4 regions of the Streptomyces cyanogenus genome follow, and region 1 is predicted to be linked to each of the others. Evidence: riboswitches for the same ligand, from Rfam matches in the RefSeq annotation. Region 1 holds a riboswitch; each other region holds the start of a gene.

Region 1 (2,165 bases):
CGATCATGTCCATCGCGGCGGCCAACCTCTTCACCCGCAACATCTACAAGGACTTCATCAAGCCCGACGCGACGGCCCAGCAGGAGACCAAGGTCTCCAAGCTGGTGTCGCTGCTGGTGAAGGTCGGCGCGCTGGTCTTCGTCCTCACCATGGACAAGACCGTCGCCATCAACTTCCAGCTGCTGGGCGGCATCTGGATCCTGCAGACCTTCCCGGCCCTGGTCGGCGGCCTGTTCACCCGCTGGTTCCACCGCTGGGCGCTGCTCGCCGGCTGGGCGGCCGGCATGATCTACGGCACGGCCGCCGCGTACGGCATCGCCTCGCCGACCCAGAAGCACTTCGGCGGCAACGCCAAGGAGATCCCGGGCATCGGCGAGATCGGCTACATCGGCCTGACGGCGTTCGTCCTGAACGTTCTGGTGACCGTGGTCCTGACCGTCGTCCTGAGGGCCGTGAAGGCCCCCGACGGCGTCGACGAGACCAGGCCGCAGGACTACACGGCCGACGCGGGCGACCCCGGGGTGCAGGTGGAGCTGCCGCCGGCCACCGCGGGCAGCGCGCACTAGCCCACGCCTCGATCGGGGCCCCGAGCCCTGTCGTTCGGATCAGCCGGCCGCCCCGCGCCGCCGGGATGAACCGAACGGCAGGGCTTCGTCGCGGGTACGCCCGGGCATCGCCGAGACGGCCGCACGAGGTGGTGCCGCCCGGCCCGGTGGTACGCGAGACCAGGGTGTACCCGCCCTGCGCCCCCAGGCGAACGCGGCGAGCACGGCAACGGTCCGCACGACCCGGTCGGCGTTGGTGCACGAGGCCCGTCTTCCCGGCACCCGGGACCCCGCGGGCAACTGCTTCCCAGGAAGCACGCACCGTCCGCGCCGCCGCCCGGCAAGTGGCCCCCGACACCGGACCGGCACAACATCTGGGGGTGACATGAGAACCCGGCACTAGATGTATGCTCGTGATCGCTGTCGCCGCAGGGGAATCCGGTGCGAGTCCGGAACTGTCCCGCAACGGTGTACCTGCGTGCATCCGCGCGCCTGTTGAGTCCGACGACCTGCCGGCAGCACACCCGGACGTCCGGTCCGGGTGGGTTCCGAACGTCCGGGCCTCGTGGAGTGGGCCGGTGGACGCGACGCCGTGCGCGCTCGTGGCTGCCTCCTGCCCTCCGCCGGGCCCCCGTGCCGAGCTGAGGGAGAGCCCCACGTGACCATCGCGCCAGCCGACCCGGCTTCAGTCAGCGAACTGGAGACCGACGGTCCCGGGACCGCACTGCTGCGGACCCTGACCGAGCTGACCGCCGACCTGCCCGACGCCGACCCGGGCCGGATCGCCGCCGCCGCGCTGCGCGGCCGGTCCGCGCGGGCCGACGAGGCGGAGCTGCGTGAGCTGGCCACGGAGGCGGCCGCCGGCCTGATCTCCGAGGACCCCGCCTACTCGAAGCTGGCCGCCCGGCTGCTGACCCTCACCATCCGGGACGAGGCCGCCTCGCAGGGCGTGACGTCCTTCACCGAGTCCGTCGCGGTCGGGCACCGCGAGGGCCTCATCGCCGACCGCACCGCCGAGTTCGCGCGCCTGCACGCCGAGCGGCTCGACGCACTGGTCGACGCCTCGGCCGACGACCGCTTCGGCTACTTCGGCCTGCGCACCCTCTACAGCCGTTACCTGCTGCGCCACCCGATCACCCGCAAGGTCGTCGAGACGCCCCAGCACTTCATGCTCCGCGTGGCCAGCGGCCTCGCCGAGGACGACACGCCCCGCTCGGTGGACGAGGTCGCGGCCCTGTACGGCCTGATGAGCCGCCTGGACTACCTGCCGTCCTCCCCCACCCTGTTCAACTCCGGCACGCGGCACCCCCAGATGTCGTCCTGCTACCTGCTGGACTCGCCGCTGGACGAACTGGACTCCATCTACGACCGCTACCACCAGGTGGCCCGCCTGTCGAAGCACGCCGGCGGCATCGGGCTGTCGTACTCCCGTATCCGCTCGCGGGGTTCGCTGATCCGGGGGACGAACGGGCACTCCAACGGCATCGTGCCGTTCCTGAAGACCCTGGACGCGTCCGTGGCCGCGGTGAACCAGGGCGGCCGGCGCAAGGGCGCCGCCGCGGTCTACCTGGAGACCTGGCACTCCGACATCGAGGAGTTCCTGGAACTGCGGGACAACAC
Region 2 (2,165 bases), 3.5 Mb from region 1:
TCGCACCTCGGCTTCTCCCTCTCCACCACGCACGTCGTCTCCGGCTCGGTGATGGGCGCGGGCCTCGGCCGCAAGGGCGGTGTGGTCCGCTGGTCCACCGCGACCCGCATGTTCGTCGCCTGGGCGCTCACCCTGCCGGCCGCCGCGCTGGTCGGCGCGGGTGCCGAGTCGGTCACCGGCCTGGGTGACTGGGGCACCGCCGCCGTCGCCGTCTTCCTCGTCGCCGGGAGCGCCGCTATCTGGAAGATCTCCCGCCGCGAGGTCGTCGACCACACCAACGTGGTCGAGGAGACCGGCGAGCCGGCCGGTGTGGTCACCGCCGCCATCGCCGCCGTGACCCCGCCCCCCACGGGCACGGTCACCGAGGACCTGACGGCCACCATCCCGGCCCCGGCCACCGAGCCGGCCCCCGCCCCGGCCGCCCCGCCGGCCGCCGCGGTCTGACCCCGAGCACACGGTTACTGAAGGAAGCATCCCCATGAAGATCGACTGGGCGGCCCTCGGCTCCGTCTTCGGCGTCAGCCTCGCGTTCACGGTGGGCCTGGTGGCCCTGTTCACCCTCGGCGTCAACGGCCTGTCCCGCCGCGAGAAGGCCGCGGCCCAGGGCGGGTCGGCCGCGCTGGCCGTGACCGGTGCGTACGTCTGCTTCGCGGCCTGTGCCGCGGCGGTGGCGTACGGCATCTACCTGATCGTCGCCAAGCCCTGACGGCCTGATCCACCACGTCGGCCCTGCCGGTTCACCGCTCCAGCGGGACCGGCAGGGCTGACGCATGTCCGCGGTGCTCCGGAGCCGTCCGCGTGGACGAAGCCGGCCGTCGAGTTGCCTCCCGGCGAGGGGATTTCGACGCGATCCGGTCGTCCGGCGCCGTCCCGCGTGCCGGCGATGTGGGCCTCAGCACAGTCCGGCGTCCCAGGTCAAAGGCAAGTTGACTGCCGTTCCGGGCCCGTGGTGGACTGCCCAGGCCATGTACGGCGGCAGGAGAGGAAGCCGGTGCGAATCCGGCGCGGTCCCGCCACTGTCACCGGGGAAGAACCCCGGGAGCCAGGAACTCTCACCGCCGATTCACGTCGAACCAGGGCGCGGACACCCTGAGTGAGGACACATATCGCCATGCTCGGCTGCCGATCGAGGACCAGTACCAGGCCCGTTCCTGTCCCCACGGCCGGCTGAGCCGATGGGTGCCGATCGCACATACGCGTACGGCGCCGCCGCCGGCGTTCTCGGGGACCTGCTTCTCGGCGATCCGCGCCGCGGGCATCCCGTCGCCGCGTTCGGCCGGGCGGCGGGCGCCGTGGAAGGCGCGTTGTGGCACGACCACCGCGGCTGGGGCGCCCTGCACACCGCCGTGTGCGCCGGTGGCGCCGTCGCGCTCGGCGCACTGGCCTCATGTGCCGTGCGCCCCTCCCGTACCGCCTCCGTCGCGCTGACCGCCGCCGCCACCTGGGCCGTCGTGGGCGGCACCTCGCTCGCCCGGGAGGCCCGCACCATCGGGCGTGCCCTGGAGTCCGGGGACGTCGAGGCGGCCCGGGCGCGGCTGCCCCATCTGTGCGGCCGGGACCCGCAGGCGCTGGACGCCGACGGCATCGCCCGGGCCGTGGTCGAATCGGTGGCCGAGAACACCTCCGACGCCGTCGTCGGCGCCCTCGTGTGGGGCGCGGTGGCCGGAGTTCCGGGGCTCCTCGGGTTCCGGGCGGTCAACACGCTGGACGCGATGGTGGGTCACAGGTCCGCCCGCTTCCGGCGCTTCGGCTGGGCTTCCGCCCGCCTCGACGACGTCGCCGGCTGGCCGGGGGCCCGGCTGACCGCCGTACTCGCCGCCGCGGCCGGACCGGATCCGCGGGGGGCCCTGCGCGCCTGGAAGGCGGACGCGCGCAAGCACCCCAGCCCCAACGCCGGGCCCGTGGAGGCCTCCTTCGCGGGCGCCCTCGGCGTCCGCCTGGGCGGGACGCTCTCCTACGGCGGCCGGGTCGAGCACCGCCCGGTGCTCAACGGCGCCACCGGACGGCCGGTCCGGGTCACCGACATCGACCGGGCCGTACGGCTCTCCCGCCGCGTCGGCCTGCTCGCCCTCGGCGGCACGCTCGCCGCGCGCCGACTCCTGAAAGGACGCGGGAAGTGAACGGTGGTCTCCTCGTCGCCGGCACCACCTCCGACGCCGGCAAGA
Region 3 (2,165 bases), 4.8 Mb from region 1:
TTGGCGCCCATGTCTCCTCCTGTGTGAGAGCCGGACGGACACGACACCAACGGACTCATGTCCCTCGTACGGCTGCAACTCCGAATGGGGCACGGCCCAGTCGTGACAAGGGGTGCACGCTCCGTCATTAGTCATTTCGGGTGACTTGCGGCCCCGGCGTGCGCAGTTCGCGCGGGCACCCCTCGTCCCGGAGCCGGCACACACGATCAGGCGAACTTCGTTCCGGTGCCCCTCCTGCCGAATGGCGCCCGTGCCACCGGAGACTCTTGCCATTAGAATTCAGTTGCACATCATTCGCAATAATGGCGGAGGACGTTGGACATGGCGCTGTACACGCTCCCGGAGCTTCCTTATGACTACTCGGCGCTCGCGCCGGTGATCAGCCCGGAGATCATCGAGCTGCACCACGACAAGCACCACGCGGCCTATGTGAAGGGCGCGAACGACGCCGTGGAGCAACTCGCCGAGGCACGGGACAAGGAGGCCTGGGGCTCGATCAACGGCCTGGAGAAGAACCTGGCCTTCCACCTCTCCGGGCACATCCTGCACAGCATCTACTGGCAGAACATGACCGGCCCGAAGGGCGGCGGCGGCGAGCCCCTGGCCGCCGACGGCGTGGGCGAGCTGGCCGAGGCGATCAAGGAGTCCTTCGGCTCCTTCGCCGCCTTCAGGACCCAGCTGTCCAAGGCTGCGGCCACCACGCAGGGTTCGGGCTGGGGTGTCCTCGCCCACGAGCCGCTGAGCGGACGCCTGATCGTGGAGCAGGTCTACGACCACCAGGGCAACGTCGGCCAGGGCTCCACCCCGATCCTGGTCTTCGACGCCTGGGAGCACGCCTTCTACCTCCAGTACAAGAACCAGAAGGTGGACTTCATCGAGGCCATGTGGCAGGTCGTCGACTGGCAGGACGTGGCCCGTCGTCACCAGGCCGCCAAGTCCCGCACGGATCCGCTGCTGCTCGCCCCGTGACGGCGTGGTCCCGCAGGTGCCCCGACCGTGATCGTCCTCTCCACCGCTCACGACGCGCGAGCAACTCCCGCGGGCACACCCCCCGCGGGAGTCCCGGCGCACGGCGGCCGGGTGACGGGCCGTCGGCGGTGATGACATGATGACCGGCGACACAAGGCGACGGCGGTCCGAGGAAGCCGGTGCGAATCCGGCGCGGTCCCGCCACTGTGACCGGCGAGCGAGTCCCGGCAGGCCACCTCCCCCGAGCGGGGCGGGAAGGCGGGACGGGCGGCGACCCGGGAGCCAGGAGACTCACGCGGTCGCCTCCTCAGGCGACACCGGGGCGGATCTCCCCGGGAGAGGGGAGCGGTGCGCTGTGCCCGAGAGGCCGACGGAACACGGAGCGGGCGGACCGGTGCCGTGCCGGGTCGTCGTGTGCCGGGACTGCTGCTGCGGCAGCCCCAAGGTGACGGGCGATCACGCGGCGCAGACCGCGCGGCTGCGGGCGCAGGTGCCCGTGCGCATCTCCGACTGCCTCGACGTGTGCGACCAGGCCAACGTCATCGTCGTACAGCCTTCCACCGCCGGCCGGGCCGCCGGCGCCCGACCGGTCTGGCTCGGGCTGGTCAACGACCCGGAGGCGACCGAGGACATCGTCACCTGGGTACGCGCCGGTGGCCCCGGCGTGGCTCCCCGGCCGGACATCCTCGACCTGTACGCCTTCACCCCACCGCGCCGGCGCGCGGAACCCTGAACGGGGCCGGCCGTATCGCGCCACCGCCGCCCCACCGGGCGCACGGTCGTCCACTCGGCACGAGACGAGGATCACGTCGGTCGGAGGCGGTCTTGGCGGGGCGCCGGACACGCGGTACGGTCTGTCCGATATCGACGACGGCATGACGGAAGCCGGTGAGAATCCGGAACGGTCGCGCCACTGTATGCGGGCCCCGCAAGGGCGTTCGCGAGTCAGACCCGGGGCCGTCGTCCTGTGCACCACCGAGATGGGACGCGAATTCCCAGAGGAGGTTCTGCCATGGCGCAGACCGTCGCCCAGCCGACAGCCACCACTCCCGCCATCCCCGCCAAGCTGCCGCTGAAGGCGATCGCTCCCTGGGCGGTCTTCTTCGGCATCCTCATGCTGGTCCTGCTCTACTTCGTCGGCGCCGAGCAGGGCGCCACCTCCGTGTTCAACGGCACGGACGTCCACGAGTGGGTGC
Region 4 (2,165 bases), 1.1 Mb from region 1:
GTTGTCCAGGTCGAGGCCGGCGATCCAGCCGGTGACGTCGTCGTGCAGGCCGAACTTCTCGTGCAGGACGCCGACCAGTTCGATGGTGCCGATGAGGAAGGCCACGGCGATGGACAGGCCGGTGATGGCGAGGTTGTAGAAGACCTTGCGGACCGGGTTGGAGAACGCCCACTGGTAGGCGAAGTTCATGAACGTGCCGTCGAGCGTGTCGAACAGGCTCATTCCGGCGGCGAAGAGCAGGGGCAGGCAGAGGATCGCGTACCAGGGCAGCCCGGCCGCCGCGCCCGAGCCCGCCATCACCATCAGCGTCACCTCGGTGGCCGTGTCGAAGCCGAGCCCGAACAGGAAGCCCAGCGGGTACATCTGCCCCGGGCGCGACACGGACCTGGTGAGCCGGCCGAGCACGCGGTTCATGAACCCCCGTGAGTCCAGGTGCTGCTCCAGCTCCTTCTCGTCGTACGCCCCCGCGCGCATCGCCCGGAACACCTTGAGGATGCCGACCAGGGCGACCAGGTTCAGGGCGGCGATGAGATACAGGAACGTCCCGGAGACCGCCGTACCGAGGAAGCCCAGCACCTGGTGGGTGGTGGACCCCTCGTCCGTCACCTTTCCCGCCAGCGAGGTGCCGCCCGCGATGAGCAGCGCCAGCAGCACGACGACACTGGAGTGCCCCAGCGCGAACCAGAACCCCACCGACACCGGCCGCTTGCCGTCGGCCATCAGCTTGCGGGTGGTGTTGTCGATCGCGGCGATGTGGTCGGCGTCGAACGCGTGCCGCATGCCGAGGGTGTAGGCGGTGACACCGAGGCCCACCCCGAACACGTCGGTCCCCACCTGGTAGTGGCGGGGGGCGACCAGGAGGTACAGGATGCCGAAGGCGACGACGTGCAGGGCGACGATCACCGCCATCAGCCCCACCGTCTTGACGGTGTCCTCGCGTCGCCAGCGGAAGGACGCGGCATCGGCCATCGGGTTCACGCTCCAGCACCTCGTGGATCACTTCGTGACGCGCCGTGGCCGGTCTCCTGGCTTACGGGTGCACACGCCCGCCGCCCCTGCCTTCCCGGTCGTACGACCAGTGGCCCGGCGCATGCCGGACGGAACGGGAACTCCCCGATCACAGTGGCGAGGGCCGCGTCGACTTCCCATCGACTTCCCGAACACCACGGCCCGCCCACCGTAGGCGGGCACGCGGTTTCCTGCATAGCCGCGCACCGGCGCGGGTCGGCAAGATCACAAAGGCGGTGCGCCCTTCGCCGGCCCGGGCGCGTGGCGCCGTAGCGCGCGTTCCCTTTCCGGGCAAGGTGGACGGGGTACAGATTCCGTACCGTCGTCCGTCTCCCTGGGAGCCCGTATGGCAGACCTCTCGCCGGACCTCTCGTCCAGGAACCCCGACTGGTGGCGGCAGGCCGTCATCTACCAGGTCTATCCGCGCAGTTTCGCCGACGCCGACGGTGACGGGCTCGGTGACCTGCGGGGCATCGCCGAGCGGATGGACCACGTGGCCGCGCTCGGCGTGGACGCCCTGTGGCTGAGCCCCTTCTACCCCTCCGAACTCGCCGACGGCGGCTACGACGTCATCGACCCGCGCGGGGTCGACGAGCGCCTCGGCACGCTGGACGACTTCGACGCCGTGGTCGCCGAGGCGCACCGGCTCGGGCTCAAGGTCGTCGTGGACATCGTCCCCAACCACACCTCACACCTGCACCCCTGGTTCCAGGAGGCGCTGCGCGCCGGGCCCGGCTCGGCCGCCCGGGAGCGCTACGTCTTCCGGCCGGGGCGCGGGGCGCACGGCGAACTGCCGCCCAGCGACTGGCAGTCGGTGTTCGGCGGCAGCGCCTGGCGGCGGGTGCCGGACGGGGAGTGGTACCTGCACCTCTTCGCACCGGAGCAGCCCGACCTCAACTGGGAGAACGAGGAGGTCCGCGCCGACTTCCGCACCACCCTGCGGTTCTGGTCGGACCGGGGTGTGGACGGTTTCCGCGTCGACGTCGCCCACGGCCTGGCCAAGGACCTCACCGAGCCGCTGCGGGACGTCGGCGACATCGGTGCGACCGGCGAGGAGGCGCTGCCCCGGGTGGCGCCGGGCAGCCACCCGTACTGGGACCGCGACGAGGTCCACGAGATCTACCGCGACTGGCGCAAGGTCCTCGACGCCTACAGTC

The links. Region 1 has a riboswitch for cobalamin ahead of S1361_RS25965 (ribonucleoside-diphosphate reductase subunit alpha). Riboswitches for the same ligand answer to the same signal wherever they lie in the genome.
Region 2: another riboswitch for cobalamin. It lies ahead of S1361_RS10150 (cobalamin biosynthesis protein); the one in region 1 lies ahead of S1361_RS25965 (ribonucleoside-diphosphate reductase subunit alpha).
Region 3: another riboswitch for cobalamin. It lies ahead of S1361_RS04270 ((2Fe-2S) ferredoxin domain-containing protein); the one in region 1 lies ahead of S1361_RS25965 (ribonucleoside-diphosphate reductase subunit alpha).
Region 4: another riboswitch for cobalamin. It lies ahead of nicT (Nickel transporter NicT); the one in region 1 lies ahead of S1361_RS25965 (ribonucleoside-diphosphate reductase subunit alpha).

The regions. Positions count from the first base shown of each region.
Region 1 is NZ_CP071839.1:5,742,445-5,744,609, reverse strand. It holds gene mctP (monocarboxylate uptake permease MctP) at 1-566, shown strand, start outside; cobalamin riboswitch at 943-1,076, shown strand; gene S1361_RS25965 (ribonucleoside-diphosphate reductase subunit alpha) at 1,204-2,165, shown strand, end outside.
Region 2 is NZ_CP071839.1:2,276,003-2,278,167, forward strand. It holds gene S1361_RS10140 (inorganic phosphate transporter) at 1-444, shown strand, start outside; gene S1361_RS10145 (hypothetical protein) at 479-706, shown strand; cobalamin riboswitch at 934-1,071, shown strand; gene S1361_RS10150 (cobalamin biosynthesis protein) at 1,176-2,120, shown strand; gene S1361_RS10155 (cobyric acid synthase) at 2,117-2,165, shown strand, end outside.
Region 3 is NZ_CP071839.1:942,235-944,399, reverse strand. It holds gene S1361_RS04280 (antibiotic biosynthesis monooxygenase family protein) at 1-11, opposite strand, end outside; gene S1361_RS04275 (superoxide dismutase) at 322-969, shown strand; cobalamin riboswitch at 1,140-1,261, shown strand; gene S1361_RS04270 ((2Fe-2S) ferredoxin domain-containing protein) at 1,325-1,702, shown strand; gene S1361_RS04265 (CbtB domain-containing protein) at 1,982-2,165, shown strand, end outside.
Region 4 is NZ_CP071839.1:4,652,608-4,654,772, forward strand. It holds gene nicT (Nickel transporter NicT) at 1-969, opposite strand, end outside; cobalamin riboswitch at 999-1,183, opposite strand; gene S1361_RS20910 (glycoside hydrolase family 13 protein) at 1,355-2,165, shown strand, end outside.